DNA from 2 places in the Alteriqipengyuania triglochinis genome. Region 2 is predicted to be linked to the other one. Evidence: riboswitches for the same ligand, from Rfam matches in the RefSeq annotation. Region 2 holds a riboswitch; the other holds the start of a gene.
What was found. Region 2 has a riboswitch for cobalamin ahead of ACYQ0L_RS12510 (TonB-dependent receptor plug domain-containing protein). Riboswitches for the same ligand answer to the same signal wherever they lie in the genome.

Region 1 (7,046 bases), 420 kb from region 2:
CTGGACTGGGAGCCCGGCACGAAAGCCCACTATTCGGGCGAAAACTACGTCATGGCCGCACGCTATGCGATGATGGCGACGCAAACCCGGCTCGACCTTCTCGCGGAGCAGGCACTGTTCGGCCCCGCGGGGATGAGCGATACCTTCTTCACTCCCGATCCCTCGTGGGAAGGACGCGTCGCGATGGTGCGCGACGAAGACGGTGATCTGCACGAGCCCGAAAACAGCCCGCAGGGCAACGCGGCCGACGATGTGCACACCACCATCGGCGATTACACCCGCTTCGTCGCCGCCGCGATGCGCGGCGACGGGCTGACGCCGGAGCTGGTGGCGGCGCGCGGCACGATCTACGACGATCAGACCGCGAAGGCCTGCCCCGAAGGCATCATCCCGCGCGACAAATGCCCGCAGGCCAGCGGCCACGGGCTGGGCTGGATGGTCTACGACAGCGGAGAACATCGCTTTCTTCTCCACAGCGGAAAAGATCAGGGCGTACGCACGATCGCCTTGTTCGACCCGCAGGAGCGCTTCGGCCTTGTCATCTTCACCAGCGGTGCGAACGGCCGCCAGGCGATCGCCGAGGTGCTGCGCCTGATGATCGACGACGGCCCGCTCACCACGCTGGTGCAGGCCGAAGCCGATTTCGAGAAAAGTCAGCGCTAGGCGCTGTTTGCAAACTCCGGCGGCGCGGGTTGGGCAGCTCAGCAGCCCGCGCCGCTACCGGATACTCAGATGACGAAACCCGGCGTGTCCTCGGGAGCCAGCGAAAGCACGCGGGCCCCCGGCTCGCCCAGCCAGCGCGCGCGAATCCCGAAGACTTCGCGCAGGTTGGCGGGGCAAAGCGCCTCTGGCGGCGGCCCGTCGGCGTAAAGCGCGCCATCCTTCAGCAGCATCACCCGGTCGGCAAGGTTGTGGGCAAGCGAGAGATCGTGGACCACCACCACCACGCCGCGCCCCGCTGCCGCCTGTTGCCGCAGGTGGCGGACCAGCGAGGTCTGATAGGCCAGGTCGAGCGAGGCGAACGGCTCGTCCGCAAGGATGAAGCGCGGTTCGCCCGCCAGCACCCGTGCGAGCAGCGCGCGAGCCCGCTCACCGCCCGACAGCGTCGAGACCGGGCGATCCGCAAATTCTTCCAACCCCAGCGCCGCCAGGGCGTTCTCGACCGGCTCGGCGCGGGCATCGCGATGCGCCAGCCGGCCGAGCGCGACGAGATTGCGGACTGACAGGTCCCACGCGATCTGCGGCTCCTGCGGCAGATAGCCGACCGCGCGGGCGCGGGAGCGCGGGCGCATGTCGTGCATGCGTCCGCCATCGAGCAGGGCCTCGCCGTTGCTCGGCCTGAGCACGCCGGCCAGCAGCCGCAGGAAGGTCGACTTGCCCGCGCCATTGGGCCCGCAGATCGCGATGACCTGCCCTTCCAGAATCTGGGCGGAGACTCCGCGCAGCCGCCGGTCGAGCGCGAGGTTGCACGCCTCGATCATCTTTTCACGGTGCCGCCTCATGTCAGGCCCAGCCCCCCACCGCGACGCAGGCGTAGCAGCAGCCAGAGGAAGAAAGGCGCACCGATCAGCGATAGCGCAATCCCCAGCCGCAACTCGCTGACCAGCGGCAGCATTCGCAGGACACCGTCGGCGACCAGCACCAGCAGCGCGCCCGCCAGCGCGCTCGGCACGATCAGCGAAGACGGGCGGCGATCGGTCATCGGGCGGACCAGATGGGGCACCATCAGCCCAACGAAGCCTATGATCCCGGCGACAGCGACCCCGCTCCCGATCGTCAGCGCCACCCCGATCACCAGCAGGAACAGCAGGTTCTCCATGTTCACGCCCATCGAACGCGCTGCATCCTCGCCCAGCGTAAGCGCGTCGAGTGCGGGCGCAGCGCGCACCAGCACCACGATCCCTGCCAGCGTCAGCGGCGCGGCGAGCGCAACATCGTTCCAGCTGCGATCGGTCAGCGCGCCCATCAGCCAGGTGACGATCTCGCTCAGCGCCCACGGATTGGGGGCAAGGCTGATGACGAGGCTGGTGAGCGCGCCCGCGAGGCTCGCGATCATCAGCCCGGCGAGCGTGAACAGCGCGATCCCGCCGCCGCGTCCGGCCATGAGCGCGAGCAGCGCCATCGCCGCGCCCGCACCCGCCAGCGCGAGCAGCGGGAGAAGCCAGCCGTTCGCCGCGTAGCCGAGCGAGAAGCTCAGCACCGCGCCCAGCGCCGCGCCGGGGGCGATGCCGAACAGTCCGGGATCGGCGAGCGGATTGCGCAGATAGCCCTGCATCGCCGCGCCCGACGCGCCCAGCCCCGCGCCGACCGTGACCGCCAGCAGCGCGCGCGGCAGGCGCAGTTCCGCTACGATCAGGGTGGCGCGCGCATCGTCGAGCCCGAAGATCCATGCCTTGCCGGCGAGGAGCGACAGCGGAATCGCGACCAGCAGCGCACCCAGCAGGATCAGGCTGGCGCGGCTCATCCGCGGCCGTCCCGGATGTGCGCCAGCCGCTGCGCGGCGCGGATCAGGCTCGGCCCGCCACAATAGTAGAGCTGCGGCGCGAATTCGGCGCGGCGCGTGGACAGCTTGCGCAGGGCCGGATGGTGGAGCGTGCGCGATTCCTCATCGCCGCGAGGGCCCGCATGCAGCAGCAGATCGGGCGGGTCGAGCAGTACGGCCTCCAGCGGCAGGCGGTCGCCCTGCCCCAGCCCGCGTGTCGCCTTCGCCGGACGCAGGCCGACGCGGTGCATCAGGTCGACCACCAGCGCCCCATCGCCCGGCACGATCCCGCCCGGCTGCCACAGGATGGTCGCAGGACCTTCGCGATCCGAGGGCGGCGCCGCAGCGGTCAGCGCGGCATCGATCCGCCCAACGAGGGCATCGCCCGCCTCCGGCTCGCCCACGGCATCGGCCAGATCGCGCACCTGGGCGAGGTTTTCATCGACACTGCTGGCAATGCCGAAGGTCACCACCGGAATGCCCAGCTCGTCCAGCGCGCGGCGGGTGGAAGGCGCAAGATATGTAGAGGCGACGACCATGGTGGCGTCGGCGGCGAGAATCTCCTCCACCGAACCACCCGTCGCGGGCCAGCGCCGGGCCTGCGCCAGCGGCATCGATGTGGCGGACGGATCATGGCTGTAGTGCGACACCGCCGCCAGCTTGTCCGGCGCAATCTCCGCAAGGATCGCGTCGGTGCACGGGTTGAGGCTGACGATGCGCAGCGCGTCACCATCGCGCGGGGCTGGCGGGGTCGAACACCCCGCCAGCACGCACGCGATCGCGATGGCTGCGCTGCGGATCATAGGCCGACGCGCAGCCCTGCGAAGACCCCGCGGGGCGCCTGGTTATAGCCGTCGGCGGTCTGATACTCCTCGTCGAACAGGTTCTCGACCCGCCCGAAGACCTCGACCGGGCGCTCGCCCGCGATCAGCCCCAGCGGGACCGAGACGCGCAGGTCGACGAGGGTATAGGCATCGAGGCGGGTGGTGTTCGCCGCATTGTCGAACGTATCTCCCACGATGCGCACGTCGCCGCCGATTACCGGCACGCCCGCGGTATCGGGCGCGAGCGCCCAGTCGACCGAGACGGTGCCCGCATGGCGCGGGCGGCGGGCCAGTTCGTTGCCGAAATTGGCCGTGCCTTCGCTGCGGTCTTCCGCCTCGACATAGGCATAGGCGGCGCGCAGGCTGAGCCCGGCGAACGGCGAAACACCCGCTTCGACTTCCACGCCCCGCGCGCGGGCCTGCGACACGTTGTCGTAGGTACCGAAGGGGCGATCGGTGCAGATGCCGGTGAGCGGTGTTGGGCAGCTGATGAAGGCGATGAGGTTTTCGCTGTCACGCTGGAAGGCGGTGACGCCGGCGTAGAACGGCGCGGTCCGCGTGCCGTAGGCGAGTCCGAGATCGTAGCTCGTGCTCTCTTCGGGCTGGAGCGCCTTGTTCCCATAGTCCGAAAACAGCTGGTAGAGCGAAGGCGCCTTGAAGCCTTCGCCCACGCTGGCGCGCAGGCGCAGGTTGGGCACGATTTCGTAGGTCAGGTCGCCGCCGAAGCTGGTTGCGCCGCCGAAATCGTCATGCTCGTCCTGCCGCACGCCGACATGGCCCGACAGGCCGCGGAACTCGATCCCCGCCTGCACATAGCCGCCAAAGATGCTGGTATCGGCCGAGCTGGGCGTGCCGTAGGAGGTGCTCTCGTAATCGGACCACAGGTTTTCCGCGCCGAAATTGACGATCAGCGGGCCGATCGGACGCCACTCGCCGCGCAGTTCGACCCGGTCGGAGCGCCCCTCGCTCTCGAAGGTCGCATCCTCGCCGGGCCCCGGCAGGTTGTCGCGCGACGTGTCGGAGAAGCTGTAGGCCCCGCGCAGGTAGAGCGGCCCGCCATCATAGAGGGCGCCGACCGCGCCGGAGAGCTGCTCGGTCTGCTGCATCTCCTCGGTATCGCCCAGCGCGAAGGCGGGTGCGGGAAAGCCGTCGATCTCCAGCTCGCCCTTGGCATAGCGCAGGTTGCCGAACACTTCGACGGTGCGCGAAAGATAGGCGCGGCCGCGCAGGTTGTAGGCCTGCTGCTGGAAGCCGTCGTCCTCGGTGCCGTTCGCTGCGGCCGAGAAGCCATCGGTGGTCAGGTAGCTCGCCGAACCGCCGATGAAGCCGATATCGCCCGCAATGCCGCCCTTGATGCTGGAGGCGACCGTGCCGCGCGATCCGGCTTCGACCGATCCGGCCAGTCCGGTCCGCTCCACGGTCGAGGCGACCAGCACCCCGGCCAGCGCATCGGCGCCCCACACCACGGAGTTGGAGCCGCGCAGCAGCTCTACCTTGGCGAGGTTGGACGCCCCCAGCGTGCCGAAATCGAAGCCGCCGGCGGGCGACGCGGTGTCCGCCACGCGCACCCCGTCGATCAGGACGAGGAGCTGGTCGTTCGCAGCGCCCCGCACCGAGATGCCGGTGGTCGCGCCCAGGCCGCCGGTGCGGTTGAAGGTGACGCCGGGCACGCGCTGGATGACGCGTGCGAAGTCCGGCCCCTGGATATCGGCGATTTCCTGCGCCCCGATCACGGTCACCGGCTGGCCGGTATCCTCGACCTCGCTCGGATTGCCGGTCACCGTGACGGTGATCGATTCTTCGGGCATCTCGGCCGCGTCGGAAGCCAGAACCAGCGGTGCTTCGCCGTCCGCTTCCTGCGCAAACGCAGGGGACGCCAGGCCCAGAACCGAACCGGAAAGCAGCAAGATCGTACGCATCAAAACTCCATCACAAGCATTACTGTCGCTCATGACGGAAGGCACGGGCCATGATCGCCAGCGCCTTTCCTCCGCTTCCCCGGTGCACCCCGCCCGAAGTCGAACGACGCATCGCGGGCAGGTCTCCTGGCTCCCGGATCGTAGCGGTTCCGCTGGCCTTCCCATCCCGGCGCATGTGGTCGGAACAGTGGCTGTGGGCGCGGACCGCTCCCCGGTTACAGTTGCGGGGGCAGCGAGGGGTTTGCACCCTCTTCCCTCTTAGGTGGACGAACCTCGCGGCACGCCCACACCTGCAATGCTGCCGCGCGCTTAGGCCCTTCGTCATGCAGGCGCAACAATTCGTCGCACACCGCAATCCAGGGTTAACCACGCCGGTTCATGCTTCGCATCGGGCTGTCCCGCTACAATACGGTGCATACGCAGACGGCGCGCTTGCGAAGCTTAACGCCTAGTGGCGCCCTGCCCCGCTCCATCCACCTTCCGTCAAGGATTCGCTTGCGCCAGACCCGCCGCCCAGCCCAGATCGCCCCCCGCCCCGTCGCTGCCCGCAAGGCATGGCGCGGCGTGGCGGTGCTGTGCGGCGCGCTGGCCCTGCCCGCCATGGCGGCGCAGGCGGAATGGCGGCTGCCCGAAATCGCCCCCGAAGCGAGCGAGATCGTGGCGGACAGTCTGATGGAACCGATGGCGTTCGAGAAGGCCGGGGCGAGCTTTCCGGGCTCGGCGTTCTACTTTCTGGCCGATCCGCCCGCCGCCGCCGGCACCGCCAACGCGGCGGTGGACGGGGGCAAGGGTATCAACCCGATCGGAGCGTGGAACGGCGATCCCGATGCAGCGATCGCGATCGAGGCGGCGGGTCCCGCGGCGCACGCTTTCGTCAGCCGCGGCACGGGGATCGACAAGGCCCGCGCGCTCGATTGCCTTGCCAAGGCGGTCTATTACGAAGCCGCGAGCGAGAGCGAAGGTGGCCAGCGGGCGGTCGCACAGGTGGTCCTGAACCGCGTGGCGCATCCGGCCTATCCCAGGACCGTATGCGGGGTCGTCTATCAGGGATCGCAGCGGCGCACCGGCTGTCAGTTCACCTTTACCTGCGACGGTTCGCTGGACCGCAAGCCCTCGGCAACGTCCTGGGCCCGGGCGCTGTCGGTGGCGCGCCGCGCCCTGTCGGGGCAGGTCTACGCACCGGTCGGCCTCGCTACGCATTATCACACCACCTGGGTCAATCCGTACTGGGCCCCCAGCCTCGCGCACATCGGCACGATCGGCGCGCACCGCTTCTATCGCTGGCCGGGCAATGCCAGCCGCCCCGATGCGTTCAGCGACGTCTACCGCGGGGGCGAGCCGGTGCCCGTGCCTGCCCGCGCTGCCGCGGTCAGCGAGCCCGCGCCCGATCCAATCGCCGTGGCGCGGCAATATGACGGCGCGGAAGCGACATCTGTCCCGGCGGCTTCGCCCTCCGTCGGCGCATCCCCCGCGCCGTCCGGCAGCGCGGGCGCCCGGGCGCAGACTTCGCGGCAGGACAATCCCGTGCCGACCGAAGGCCCGGGCAGCGTCCGCCCCGAATACGCCAATAGCGGGCGGTGGATCGCGCAACCAAACTGAGCCGCATCGGCAGCGGCCCGGCGGCCGCGCCAGCCCGGCAGAGCGTGGTTAATTTGCCGTAACCGTGCTTCTGCGCGAAAGATTCATGCCCGGCCTCTATTGATGCAAGGATCGATCCATCTCCCAATCGCAGGATCCTTACCGATGCCCCGCGGCCTTGCCCCCAACCGCCCCAGCTATCGCCTGTCGCAGGGCGGTTCTATCCCCGTGCGCATTCCGGAA
Region 2 (7,046 bases):
AATCGGCATGGGGCGCAGGACCTTCACCCGCTCTTTCAAGGCGGAAACCGGGATGGGGCTGGCGGTGTGGCGCCAACAGGTCCGCCTGATGGAAGCGCTTTCCCTGTTGAGCGAAGGCATGTCGATCACCCGCGCGGCGTACGAAGTGGGGTACGAAAGCGCGAGCGGTTTCAGCGCCATGTTCCGCCGCACCTTCGGCCAGTCACCCCGCCAATATCTCGAGCCGTGAGGGGGCTCCGGCGGCAGTCTGCCTGAAGAGTGCGGAGGCCGCCGCGCCGCCCGACCTGAAGTAGGAATGGACATAGCTCGCCCGCAGCGATCCGCGCACGAACAGCGCCTCACTGCGTCCGCCGTTGGGATTGCGGGTCTGGGCGAAGGGCGCGAGATCGGTCTCGATCCGCGAATAGTGAAAGCCGTGCCCGCGCAGCGTGCCGCCGGGCCACGGGCACTCCTGCAGGCCGAGACCGCCGAGCCGTGATTGCATGATCGTGCGACCGGGGAGGAGCCCCGCCATGGGGTGGGCCTGCCCGTCGATCGTCTCCAGCTCCTGCGCACAGACCATCATGCCGCCGCATTCGGCCAGAATCGGCTTGTCCTGTTCGTGATGGGCCCGCAGCGCATCCATAAACGCGCGATTGTTCGCCAGCGCTTCGGCATGGAGTTCGGGATAGCCGCCGGGCAGCCATAATGCGTCGCAATCGGGCAGGGGGTCTCCGCCAAGCGGGGAGAAGAAAGCGAGGTCCGCGCCCAGTTCGCGAAGCACGGCCAGATTGTCGGGATAGATGAAGGCGAAGCAGGCATCGCGCGCGATCGCGATGCGTCGTCCATCAAGGTGCGCCTGAAGCGCGGCGTAATCCGCAGCGGGGCTGAAGGTGACCGGCGGCGGCAGCTGGTCCACCTCGTCAGGCAGCCCTCGCGCGCACGTCGCAATCCGTTCGTCCAGCCCCGCGATTTCCTCTGCCATCAGCAGGCCGAGGTGGCGTTCGGGCAAGGCGAAATCCGCACTGCGCTCGATCGCGCCCAGCCACCGGACGGGCGCGCGCACGCTGTCTTCCAGCATGGTGGCATGGCGGGCGCTTCCCACCCGATTGGCAATCGCCCCGTACAGCTCGATATCGCTGCGATAGGTGGCAAGACCGTGCACGATCGCGCCGAAGCTTTGTGCCATGGCCGAACCGTCGATCACCGCCAACACGGGCAGGCCGAAGCGCGCGGCGATGTCGGCGGCGGACGGATCGCCGTCGAACAGGCCCATCACGCCTTCCACCAGGATGACATCCGCCTCGCATGCGGCCTCGTAGAGCAGGCGGCGGCAATCATCCTCGCCCACCATGAACAGGTCGAGCGAATGGACCGGATGCCCGCTCGCCCGCTCGAGAATCATCGGGTCGAGGAAATCCGGCCCGCATTTGAACACGCGAACCCGTAGGCCACGCTCACGATAGCGGCGCGCCAGCGCTGCGGTGACCGTCGTCTTACCCTGGCCCGATGCGGGCGCGGCGACGAGCAGGGCGGGGCAGCTTGCGCTGGCGCTCAAAGATCGATGCCCTTTTGCGCGCGGATCCCGGCGCGAAAGGCGTGCTTCTCATCGCGGATCGAACTGACGGTGTCCGCAGCCTCCAGAAACACGTCATGCGCCGCGCGTCCGGTGATGACGACATGCTGCATCGGCGGGCGCGCCTCGATCGCGGGCATGATCTCTTCGAGCGCGAGATAGCGATAGGTGACCAGATAGGTCAGCTCGTCCAGCACGACGAGGTGGATCGAGGGATCGGCAAGCGCCTCCTTCGCCTTTTCCCAGCCTGCACGGGCGGCGGCGATATCGCGGTCGCGGTTCTGCGTTTCCCACGTGAACCCTTCGCCGCAGCGTTCCCAGCGCATGTTGGGGTCGCGCGCGAAATAGGCGCGCTCGCCCACTTCCTCCTTGCCCTTGATGAACTGGAAGACCGCCGCCTTGTGGCCATAGCCAAGCGTGCGCGCGACCATTCCGAAGGCGGAGGAAGACTTGCCCTTGCCGTTTCCGGTCAGGACCAGCAGCAGGCCCTTGTCCTCCTGCGCGGCTGCAATGCGTTTGTCGACCACCTCTTTGTGCTTCGCCGTGCGGGCACGGTGGCGGCGGTCTATCTCTTCCTTGTCGGCCTCGCTCACCGGTTGCTGTCCGGTACGCGCTGGCCGGTCAGGCTGCGCGCCGCGACATGCGCGACCACTGCGATGCCGGTCCAGCTCAGCGTGGCGATCAGCGTGCCGGGGAAATAGCGTTCGAGGCGCGGCAGCCACCCGGCCAGGCTCGCATCGGGGAAATGCCCGCTGAGCGCGTAGAACCCGCCGCTGGAAAAGGCATTGGAAACGAACGCTGCGCCCGCGACGATGGCGATGAGCGCGGGCAGGTGTGCAGGCTTCACCTCGAGCCGGGCGGCGGCGAAACGCCCCGCCAGCCACATGACGCCATAGGCGGGCAGCAGCATCCAGTAGGCGATGGTGAAGCAGAAGCTCTGCCCGCCCTCGATCCCGATCACCGCAAGATCGATCGCGAAAGCGAGCGCGAACAGTGCGGGGAAGGCGAGGCGCGGGCGAATGTAGAACCCGGCGACGAGGAAGCTGGCGAGGCTGGTTTCGGGCAGGTGCACGAACTCGCTCAGCGAGTGCGGGCGGGTCGCCAGCATGACCACAGCAAGCGCGGCGAAGACGAGAATGTCGAACCGCCGGATCGCGTGATCGGACGGGGCTGGGCTGGATAGTTCTGACATCATTGGACTCCCTCGAAGATACAACGATGCGTTGCCCGGCGCGTCCGGCCGACAGGGCCGGGGCAACGGGACAGGAGACCATGACCAGCAGCCATGGCGCGCACATATGATCGCGAGTGCCGGATGACGGCCCTCTCCCTCCAACGCACACACAGGTGTCGTCCACCAAGGGATCGGACCCTCTTTCGACCGGTACATCCCGCCCGGGCGAAGAACGACGGCAACAGGCCGGTTTCCTGACTGGCCGGTTCGACGCGGAGACCGCCGCCTTCTCGAAAGGGCACGATGCCCGTTCAATGGCGCGATGGCGGTCCGCTCACCGGCTTACAGTTGCGGGAGCAGTGCCGGATTGGGCTGGTTATACCAGCCTGCCGGACTTCCCGATTAAGCCCTTTCGGGCACCCGTTACACCTCCCTGATATGGCCGATCGGCGGCGCAGGCAAGAGCTCGCGGCCGCAAAACGGGCTTGCCACGCACGCTGGCGCACCATATCCGGGTGCCAAGCTTCAGGTTCCCCGAGAGGGGATTGAAAGGGAACGCGGTTCAAGACCGTGGCTGCCCCTGCAACTGTGAGCGGAGAGCCATCGGCCATCATGCCATTGGGGCGCGCAAGCGGCCCGAGAAGGCGGCCCGACCGGCATCGACCCGCGAGCCAGGAGACCTGCCTGACGCCGTCGTTCTTCGTCCGGACAGGGTGTGCCGGCCGAACGGGGTCTTCCTCGAGAAACGACAGCCATAGCCTCGTGCGGCGTGTGCCGGACGGGATGGCTGGTGCGTGCGCCTCGCGGTGCCTGTTCCCGTCATTCCCCCTGACACGATCCAAGCGGAGCGTCGTGTCACTTGTGGGGAATGTTCATGCCCGAAAACTATCGTATTTCTATCTTGGCGCTCGCCGCCGTCCTGCCGCTTTCCACCGCCGCCCAGGCGGAGGAGGCAGAGGATACCATCGTCGTCTCCGCGCTCAGGACGCCGGTCGAGATCGATCGCGTGTCGTCGTCGGTAACCGTGCTCGACCTCGAACGGATCGAGCAGGAGCAGCCGATCGCGGTGTCCGATGTGCTCCTGCGTACGCCCGGCATCAGCCTGACGCGCAATGGCGGCTATGGCACATCCACCTCGCTGCGCGTGCGCGGGGCCGATCCGGGCCAGACCGTCCTGGTCGTCGACGGCATGCGGCTGGCCGATGCTTCCACCACCGATGGCGGCGCGGACTTCGGCAACCTGTTCGCCGACGATATCGAGCGGGTAGAGATCCTGCGCGGGCCGCAGTCGATCCTGTGGGGCAGCAATGCCATCGGCGGCGTGGTGAACGTGCTGACCAACCGCCCCACCGCCCCGCTGGAGGGCCGCGTCTCGATCGAGGGCGGATCGCGCAACACGCTGAATGCGCGCGCGGGCGTCGGCGGCAGCGGCAAGGTGCTCGACTGGCGCATCGCGGGCAGCACCTTCACCACCGACGGGATCTCTGCACGGGCCGGCGGTACCGAGCGCGACGGGTTCGACCGGCAATCGGCAAGCGGCACGCTGACCGCGAAGCTAGCACCCGCATTATCGGCCGATCTGCGCGGCTACTACTCGCATGGCCGCAACGATTTCGACGGCTCTTCGGGCGACACGCGCGCCTATGGCGTGACGCAGACCTGGGCGACCTACGCGGGAATCAATGCGACCGTGCTGGACGGGCGGCTGACCAATCGGCTCGCCTTCATCGAGACCCGCACAGACCGCGACAATTTCGATCCCGCAAGATCGGTCCGCAATCAGACCTTCGACGCGCAGGGGCGTACGCGTCGCTACGAATATCAGGGCGATCTGACCCTGTCAGATATGGTGCAGGTCTCCTTCGGGGCGGAGCGTGAAGAGCAGCGCATGCGTACCGCCTCCCCGCGCGACAATGATGCGCCGGTCGACGTGACAAGCGCTCAGGCCGAAACGAACAGCCTCTATGCGCTGGCGCGCATCACCCCGATCGCCGGGCTGACCCTCGACGGCGGTGTGCGTTACGACGATCACTCCCGCTTCGGCGACAACACCGTGTTCAGCGCGGGCGCGAGCTTCGAGCCAGGGAATCGCGGCACGCGGTTGCGGGCGAACTATTCCGAAGGCTTCAAGGCGCCTTCGCTCTACCAACTGTTCAGCCAGTATGGCTTCGCCGACCTGAAGCCCGAACATGCCAAGGGGTGGGAAGCGGGTGTCGAGCAGGATCTGCTGGATGACCGGCTGACATTCTCGGCCGTCTATTTCGAGCGCGACAGCGATAACCTGATCGATTTCGCCTATTGCCCTGCCGCGTCCCCACTCCCGGCAGAGTGCTTCATTCCCGGCAGCGATATGGAGCGCTTCGGCTATTACGACAATGTCGACCAAAGCCATGCGCGCGGCGTGGAAATCTCCGGCGATGCGCGGTTCGGCGCGATCTTCGCGCGCGGCAATTTCAGCTGGGTAGAAGCGGAGGATCGCACCGAGGGTTCCACCTTCGGCGACCAATTGCCGCGCGTGCCACATTACCTGGCCAATGGTACGATCGGCTATCAGGCAGCGGCGGGCCATTCGCTCAGCGTCGCGCTGCGCTATGCCGGTGAAAGCACCGATCGGGCAGGGGGCGACGTGCTGGACGATTATCTGCTCACCGACCTGCGCGGTGAATGGCAGGTAAGCGGATCGCTGGTGCTCTACGGCCGGGTCGAGAACCTGTTCGATACCGACTATGTCACCGCCAAGGGATACGGCACGCTCGGCCGCAGCGTGCATATCGGCCTGAGGGCGCGGCTGTGACGCTGGCGCCTGCCAGCAGCGGCGCATCGATCGTCGTGTGCAGCACCTGCCGCCTGTCCGCCGATCGTCGCGAAGACGATGACGGGCAGCGCGGCGGCGCGCGCCTGGCGCAGGCACTGCGCGAGGCGCAGGGCGCGAGCGAGCAATACGGCGCTATCGCGATCGAGGAGATGCCGTGCCTGTTCGCGTGCCAGCGGCACTGCACCGTGCACGTGCGGGGGCCGGGCAAGATCGGCTATGTCCTGGGCGACTTTACGCCCGATCGCGACAGCGCCGAGGCGATCCTGGAATACGCTGCCCATCACGCTGAAAGCGAGCATGGCAAGGTCGCCTATGCGAATTGGCCTGCAGGCGTGAAAGGCCACTTCATCGTGCGCGTCCCGCCCGAGGGCATGATCGCGACATGATTGCCTTCGCCGGTCCAGCCGCATTCGCGCACGCGCTCGCCACGCTTCCCAAGCCGGATGCCGATGCGCGCGCCGCCGCGAGCGCGCGGCAGGCGGAGCTGACCAAACCGGCGGGTTCACTGGGCAGGCTGGAGGAGATCGCGGTCTTCATGGCGGGCTGGCAGGGAACGGCCCGACCACAGTTGGGGCGGATCGATGCGGTCGTCTTCGCAGGCAATCACGGATGTGCGGCGCAAGGGGTCAGCGCCTTTCCGCCAGAGGTGACTGCGCAGATGGTCGCGAACTTCGAGCATGGCGGTGCAGCGATCAACGCGCTGACTTACGCCTGCGGGGCCAGCCTTGCGGTCCTCGCGCTCGACCTCGACACGCCGACCGCCGATATTTCGCGGGCACCCGCGATGACCGAGGCGGAATGCCTCGACGCGCTGAACCGCGGTGCTGCCTCCGTTCCCGAGGGATGCGAACTGTTCGTTCCCGGCGAGATGGGCATCGGCAATACCACTCCCGCCGCAGCGCTGTGTGCCGCAGCACTGGGCGGCGACGGTGCGGCATGGGTCGGCAGGGGCACCGGCGTCGATCACGAAGCACTGGGACGCAAGTGCGCGGTCGTGGACGATGCGCTGGAATTGCATGGCGCAGCCTGCACCAGTGCTTTCGAAACGCTTCGCCGGCTCGGCGGGCGCGAGATTGCCGCGATGGCGGGCGCGGTGCTCGCCGCGCGGCACAGGCGCATTCCGGTGATGCTCGATGGTTTCATTGGTTGCGCGGCCATTGCGCCGCTTGCGCGAGAGGCGCCGGCGATCGTCGATCACTGCCTCGCCGCGCACCGTTCCGCCGAGGATGCGCATGGTCGCCTGCTCGATGCGCTCGGGCTCGATCCGCTGCTGGCGCTCGACATGCGGCTCGGCGAAGGATCGGGCGCGGCGGTCGCGGTGCAGATCGTCCGCTCCGCGCTTGCGGCGCATGATCGAATGGCGACCTTCGCAGAGGCGGCGGTGGCAGGGGCGACATGAAGCCGTTCGAGCTCCACTTGCTGCGTCACGGGCCACCGCAGCGCACCGGCCTGATGCTGGGGCATCATGACGAACCGGCTGCCCCCGGCGCGCATCGGGCGCT

Region 1: linked by a shared signal. The riboswitch ahead of ACYQ0L_RS10545 (TonB-dependent receptor plug domain-containing protein) and the one ahead of ACYQ0L_RS12510 (TonB-dependent receptor plug domain-containing protein) in region 2 are both predicted to bind cobalamin.

What each region holds. Positions count from the first base shown of each region.
Region 1 covers NZ_BAAHNC010000003.1:72,992-80,037, reverse strand. Annotated here, with positions in the region: gene ACYQ0L_RS10565 (serine hydrolase domain-containing protein) at 1-663, shown strand, start outside; gene ACYQ0L_RS10560 (ABC transporter ATP-binding protein) at 729-1,502, opposite strand; gene ACYQ0L_RS10555 (FecCD family ABC transporter permease) at 1,499-2,464, opposite strand; gene ACYQ0L_RS10550 (ABC transporter substrate-binding protein) at 2,461-3,285, opposite strand; gene ACYQ0L_RS10545 (TonB-dependent receptor plug domain-containing protein) at 3,282-5,225, opposite strand; cobalamin riboswitch at 5,325-5,534, opposite strand; gene ACYQ0L_RS10540 (cell wall hydrolase) at 5,721-6,824, shown strand; gene ACYQ0L_RS10535 (hypothetical protein) at 6,969-7,046, shown strand, end outside.
Region 2 covers NZ_BAAHNC010000003.1:489,653-496,698, forward strand. Annotated here, with positions in the region: gene ACYQ0L_RS12490 (AraC family transcriptional regulator) at 1-229, shown strand, start outside; gene ACYQ0L_RS12495 (cobyrinic acid a,c-diamide synthase CobB) at 203-1,537, opposite strand; gene cobO (cob(I)yrinic acid a,c-diamide adenosyltransferase) at 1,534-2,148, opposite strand; gene ACYQ0L_RS12505 (hypothetical protein) at 2,145-2,750, opposite strand; cobalamin riboswitch at 2,957-3,168, opposite strand; cobalamin riboswitch at 3,240-3,431, shown strand; gene ACYQ0L_RS12510 (TonB-dependent receptor plug domain-containing protein) at 3,604-5,523, shown strand; gene ACYQ0L_RS12515 (DUF1636 domain-containing protein) at 5,520-5,930, shown strand; gene cobT (nicotinate-nucleotide--dimethylbenzimidazole phosphoribosyltransferase) at 5,927-6,943, shown strand; gene ACYQ0L_RS12525 (histidine phosphatase family protein) at 6,940-7,046, shown strand, end outside.